2 linked regions of the Pontimicrobium sp. SW4 genome follow. The protein of the gene in region 1 interacts with the protein of each later gene in a pairwise test. Links are inferred from orthologs where the notes say so. Each region holds a gene or a part of one and is shown on either strand. Other genes may lie near its edges.

What was found.
Region 2: the proteins of ABGB03_RS13835 (region 1) and mrdA interact in binary tests that used the Escherichia coli proteins (3 or more experiments, as listed by UniProt). The link is inferred for Pontimicrobium sp. SW4 from one-to-one orthologs.

Annotation. Positions count from the first base shown.
Region 1 is NZ_CP157199.1:3,019,727-3,023,094, reverse strand. What follows is about bases 122-3,147. They hold ABGB03_RS13835 (transglycosylase domain-containing protein), read left to right. Parts: upstream 122-477; coding sequence 478-2,817; downstream 2,818-3,147. Other genes in these bases: ABGB03_RS13830 (CoA transferase subunit A), read left to right, coding at 2,905-3,147; ABGB03_RS13840 (gliding motility lipoprotein GldH), read left to right, coding at 122-474. In the rest of the region: more of ABGB03_RS13840, read left to right, coding at 1-121; more of ABGB03_RS13830, read left to right, coding at 3,148-3,368. UniProt on the Escherichia coli protein: Cell wall formation. Synthesis of cross-linked peptidoglycan from the lipid intermediates.
Region 2 is NZ_CP157199.1:2,544,477-2,547,818, reverse strand. The notes cover bases 293-3,292. They hold mrdA (penicillin-binding protein 2), read right to left. Parts: upstream 2,765-3,292; coding sequence 821-2,764; downstream 293-820. Other genes in these bases: mreC (rod shape-determining protein MreC), read right to left, coding at 3,260-3,292; ABGB03_RS11835 (rod shape-determining protein MreD), read right to left, coding at 2,761-3,267; rodA (rod shape-determining protein RodA), read right to left, coding at 293-824. Also shown: more of rodA, read right to left, coding at 1-292; more of mreC, read right to left, coding at 3,293-3,342. UniProt on the Escherichia coli protein: Catalyzes cross-linking of the peptidoglycan cell wall. Responsible for the determination of the rod shape of the cell. Is probably required for lateral peptidoglycan synthesis and maintenance of the correct diameter during lateral and centripetal growth.

The sequences.
Region 1 (3,368 bases):
TTTTTGGTAATCCTTTGTATTGGGATTACTGCTTGTGATTCTAATCGTGTTTTTGACGAATATAAATCGGTTCCAAACCAATGGCATAAAGATTCTATAGTTGAGTTTTACCTAACACCGCCAGATTCGTTAAAACCATACGATTTATTTGTAAATCTTAGAAATACGAGTGATTATAAATACAGCAATTTATTTTTAATTGTTGAGATGAATTTTCCAAACGGAAAAAGAGTAACAGATACTTTAGAGTACGAGATGACAAAACCAAATGGAGAATTTTTAGGCTCTGGATTTTCTGATGTAAAAGAAAACAAACTTTGGTACAAGGAAGGTGTAGTGTTTGAAGAATCTGGAGATTATCTAGTTAAAATTCAACATGCAATGCGTGAAAACGGACAAATTAAAGGCGTTGAAAACCTTGAAGGCATAACAGATATTGGATTTAGAATAGAAACACCCCAAAACAATAATTAATACATGGCTACAAAAAAGAAAACAGAAAGTGTAAACAACTTTTCAAAATATATTCGTTGGTTCTGGATACTATTTGGAGCTGGAATACTTTGTTTTTTCCTTGTTTTTCAATTAGCAGCTTGGGGCTTTTTTGGTGAAATGCCAGATCACACGCAATTGGAAAACCCAAATACTAATTTAGCTGGAGAAATCATTTCACATGATGGTGAAACACTTGGAAAGTTCTATTTAAGTGATAACAGAACACCAGTTGGTTATGATGAGTTACCACAACACTTAGTGGATGCTTTAATAGCCACTGAGGATGCTAGATATCATAAACATGCAGGCATAGATGCTCGTGGTACTGTTAGAGCATTTGCATATTTAGGAAGAAAGGGAGGCGCTAGTACAATTTCTCAACAATTAGCAAGACAACTCTTTGTTGGAGAACATTCGCAAAGTACATTAGGAAGAATTACACAAAAATTTAAAGAATGGGTTATCGCAATTCGTTTGGAGCGTCAATACACTAAAGAAGAAATTATCGCACAATATTTCAATATTTATGATTTTTTAAATAATGCTGATGGCATACGTTCGGCTGCCAATATTTATTTTGATAAAAAACCACAAGACCTTGATTTAAAAGAATCAGCCATGTTAGTTGGGATGTTTAAAAATGCTTCTTTTTTTAACCCTAGAAGGTTTCCTGAACGAGTAAAAACCAGACGTAATGTTGTATTAGCTCAAATGGCAAAGTATGATTTTATTACTCAAGAAGTTAAGGATTCTTTGCAACAAACAGAATTAGATTTAAAATACACACCACAATCACACACCGATGGTACAGCAACCTACTTTAGAGCGTATTTGCAAGAAGAATTAAAAAAATGGATAAACGATCCAAATAACACAAAACCAGATGGCACTAACTATAGTATCTATAAAGATGGGTTAAAGTTCTACACAACCATAGACTCTAGAATGCAAAAATATGCTGAAGAAGCTGTAGCACAACACATGCCAAGGTTACAAGCAGAATTTTTTCATCAAAATACGCCACAACGAAATAGAACGGCACCATTTTTAGACCTTACACGCGGAGCGATAGATACGTTAATGCGTACTTCTATTAAACGATCTGAGCGTTGGAGACATATGAAATATGACTTAAAAAAACCTGAGGAGGAGATTTATAAGTCATTTGATGAACCTATCGAAATGAGCATTTTTTCTTGGAAAGAAGGTAAATATGCTGAGATAGATACTGTAATGACGCCAATGGATTCTATGCGTTATTACAAACATTTTTTACGTCCAGGAATGATGTCAATGGAGCCACAAACAGGACATGTTCGAGCCTGGGTTGGAGGTATGAATTATCGTCATTTTAAATATGATATGGTAAAACAAGGTAAACGACAAATAGGGTCAACCTTTAAACCTTTTGTCTATGCTGCAGCTATAGACCAATTGCGTTTGTCTCCTTGCGATACCCTACCTAGATCTCAAATTACTATTGAAGCCAATAAATATGGTAACCCAGAACCATGGACACCAAGAAACGACAATGGTGATTATTCGGGATATTTAAACCTTAGGCAATCCTTAGCGAATTCGGTAAATACAGTTACCGCTAGATTAATGAACGATATTGGACCGCAACCAGTTGTAGATTTAGCAAAAAGTTTAGGTATAGAGCAAGAGATTTTACCAGTGCCTTCCATTGCGCTTGGAACACCAGATTTAAGTGTGTATGAAATGGTAGCCGCATATTCTGCGTTTGCAAACAAAGGGGTTTATACAAAGCCTGTAGTGTTGACAAGAATAGAGGATAAAAATGGAACGGTATTATTTCAATTTACGCCAGAAACTAGAGATGTCTTAAGTGAAGAAGTGGCGTATGTAACAGTAAATCTATTAGAAGGCGTTACTCAGGGAGGATCAGGAACAAGGCTACGACATACCTACGGATCAGACCCATCATATAAAGAAATTATTACAGGCTATCCTTATGAGTTTGATAACCCAATTGCTGGTAAAACTGGAACCACACAAAATCAAAGTGATGGATGGTTTATGGGAATGGTGCCAAATTTAGTTACAGGTGTTTGGGTTGGGGCTGAAGATCGCGCTGCACATTTTTCTAGTATTACTTATGGGCAAGGAGCAGCTATGGCATTACCCATTTGGGCTTTGTATATGAAAAGTTGTTATGCAGATGAAACATTAAATGTCTCTAAAGAACCTTTTGAAAAACCAGATGAGTTATCTATTATTCTTGATTGTGATGAATATAAAGAGAATTCAAAGCTTTCTAAGAAAGGCAAGCTCGATGATCCTGAAATAGATTTTTTATAAAACATTATATGAAGTAAATAAAAAAGCCATTCTTTTTAGAATGGCTTTTTTATTTTGTAAATTTCTGTCATAATTAGATTTGTAAAAATGATTAATAAAAAGGTAGATAATGTAGCTCAAGCACTAGAAGGTGTAAAAGACAATATGACTTTGATGCTTGGAGGTTTTGGCTTATCAGGAATCCCTGAAAATGCCATTGCTCAATTAGTGAAATTAGGAGTTAAAGGAGTTACCTGTATTTCAAATAATGCAGGTGTAGATGATTTTGGATTAGGATTATTGCTCCAAAAACATCAAATAAAAAAAATGATTTCTTCTTACGTTGGTGAAAATGATGAGTTTGAACGTCAAATGTTAAGCGGTGAACTAGACGTAGAATTAATACCACAAGGGACTTTAGCAGAACGATGTAGAGCTGCAAAAGCTGGATTCCCTGCTATTTATACTCCAGCAGGATATGGTACTGAGGTAGCGGAAGGTAAAGAAACTAGAGAATTTGATGGGAAAATGTATGTTCTTGAGCATGCTTTTAAAGCTGATTTTGCTTTCGT
Region 2 (3,342 bases), 480 kb from region 1 along the record:
TTTTCTGGATCTTTTTCTAGGCGTAGCCAAAGACTAATTCTATCTTGTTGATGAGGCTGTAAAATATTGTTATAGAAAAAATGAACACCAAAACTAAAAGCAATACAAATAAGTGAGATAAATATTGGGTTTAGAATAGTTCCCTTTTTATTTTTCAAAATAAAGTGATGAACAAAAATTAAAGCGCTTACAATTATGGCAGTTGGTAGAACTGAAAATTTAAGCGATAAAACCGAAAGAACAACTATACTTAATACTAATAATAAATATATTTGAGGAATACCTTCCCTATAAAACACAAAAAAGAAAGCTGTATAAACAATAGTGCTTCCTGCATCATTTTGAAGTAGAATTAAAAACGCTGGTACAAAAATAATCAATGCAGTTTTTAGCTGATCTTTTATGCTTTTAATATTGGTTTGAAGATCACTTATATATTTAGCGACGGCTAACGAAGTAGCGAATTTAGCAAACTCACTTGGTTGCAAGGTAAATCCACCAATACCATACCAAGATATAGCGCCATTTACTGTTTTCCCAAAAAGAAATAGACCTATTAAGGACAGCATAGACACGAGATATATAATACTTGAGAAGCGTTCATAAAATTTAGCTTCAATACTTAAAACTAGAATGATTAATACAAATGTGAATAAAATAAAAATCAACTGTTTTCCATAACGTTGATTTATGTCTAAGTAAGAAGTTATCTCTCCCGAAGAAGACGCTGAGACAATATTAAGCCAGCCAAAACCAACCAATAATAAGAAAATCACTATGGTTATCCAATCGAATTTTAAATTTCGAGTTCTGTTTAAACTCATTCTATGTCTGTTTGGATTTGCTCGTTTTCGATTTTCTTTAAACGGTTATATTGCTCAACGGTCATTAACCCAGAATTGGCATTTATCCTAAATGGTTTTCCAGAGGTAGGTTTTTCATATTCATGTTCTAAAGTATAATCCATAACCCATTTCTCGAGATCAGTTCGTGTAATATCACCTTTAATATATTTTTCAATCATTAAACTAGCAATTCTTCCAGCAAAACGAGCGCCAAAGTATCCGTTTTCAACTAAAACCGCAATGGCAATTTTTGGGTTTTCTTTTGGTGCAAACGCTACAAATATAGAATGGTCTGTCAATTGTGTTTTAACGCTATCTATAATAGTAAAATTTTCGGCTGTACCAGTTTTACCACAAATTTCAATACCAGGAACTTGTAAAAAATTAGCGGTTCCTCCAGATTTATTATAAACATCAAACAACCCTTGAATTACTGGTTCGAAATGTCGTTTATCAATTGATGTTTGACGTTTTGTAGTATAAGCAGTATCAATAGTTTGTCCTTCAATAGATTTTATAATATGTGGCGTATAATAGTAACCTCTATTGGCAATAGCTGCCATCATGTTGGCCAATTGTATTGGTGTTACAAGCACCTCTCCTTGTCCAATGGAATTAGAAATATTAGTAGTTGCTCGCCAACGAAAATCAGGATATTTTTTATCATAATAAGCACCATCTGGAATATTTCCTGGCTTTCCAATAGTAAGATCATATCCTAAAAAATTTCCTAACCCAAAGCTTTTAATGTGACTACTCCAAACATCCATAGCATGAGATGCATCATCATATTTATCGATAGTTTTTCTATATAATGTTGCAAAATATGAATTACAAGACTCCGAAATACCATTAAATAGATTTCTAGTGCCTGTTCCACAATGACAACCCATTGGTCGTCTGCCACCATAATTATAGGCACCTGTACATCTAACTTTAAAATTTTCGTCAACAACACCTTCTTGCAAAGCAGCTAGAGCAACTAATGCTTTAAATGGAGAACCTGGTTCGTGCATTCGTAGCAAGCCTTTGTCAATTAAAGGCAAATGAATGGAGTCGTTATGAAGCTTCGTATAATTTTTAGAACGCTCTCTGCCAACCAATAAGTTTGGATTGTATGAAGGCGCAGATACTAAGCTTAAAATCTCTCCGCTACTTGGTTCAATAGCAACAATTCCACCAACTTTGTTTTGCATGAGTAGTTCGCCATAAGCTTGTAGTTGAGCATCAATTGATACTGTTATATCTTTTCCAGGTGTTGGTATTGTATCTTGTTTTCCATTATCAAAAGGACCTATATCTCTATTAAATCTGTTTTTTTGAATGAACTTAACACCTTTTACTCCTCTTAATTCATTTTCATAAGATTTTTCTATGCCTTGTTTTCCAATTAGGTCACCCATTTGGTAAAAGCCATCTGCATCAATTTCGCCTTGATGTGCTTCAGCAATAAATCCTAATACATTTGCTCCAATAGTAGTTTGATAATCTCTTAATGAACGTTTTTGAATGTAGAATCCTTTGTATTTCCACATTTTTTCTTGGAGAACTGCATAATCTTTTTTAGATAATTGAGGTACAAAAGGAGATGGTAGTCTTGGGGAGTAATTTAGTGCTCTGTCATATTTTTTAATAAAATCTTCTTTACTTATTTTTAGTAAGGAACAAAATTCTAAAGTATCTAAAGATTCAACTTCTCTAGGAATAACCATAACGTCATACGAAGGTTGGTTGGCAACCAAGAGTTCCCCTTTTCGGTCATAAACATATCCTCTTTTTGGGTAGTAAAACACTTTTCTAATAGCATTATCTTCATAAATGTTGTACGCTTTACCTGTATACACTTGAAGATAAAAGAGTCGCGCAATAAAAGTGATTCCCACTAAAACAATTATAGAAAAGAGTAATAGCTTTCTCATTTAGTTTTTCTACTGAATAAAATGGTTATTAATAAGCAAAGTATTAAAGTAAAGATACTAGAGAATAACGTTTTTTTTAAGATTAAAATTATTTTTGAAGCATTAAAAATTTCTAAACCGAATAAAAATAGATGATGTATAAGAATAATGATTAAAAAATACGTTAATCGTTGTACAAGATCTGTATTGCTAAACTTTATGGTTTGATGTTCATAAACAGCACCAAAAGAAAACTTTAAAACTACTGGACGTATATAGGCTATTGTAACACTAGCTGCTGCATGAATACCTCCTGAGTCTGTAAATAAATCAACAGTTAAACCAATTAAAAATGCTAAAAAAATAAACAGCATTCTGTTATTTTTAATAGGGAATAAGATGATGAATAGAATATATAAATACGGATTTATATATTCTAAAAAATTAATATGGTTAAGTACTAATACTTGTACCAAAACTAAAGCTATAAAGCGCGCAATATTTTTGGTTATGGTATTATTCATCTAGGTTGTTTAAATTCGATATTTCGGCAGCATCTAAATTTTCAATAATATACACATGTCCAATATTGGTCATGT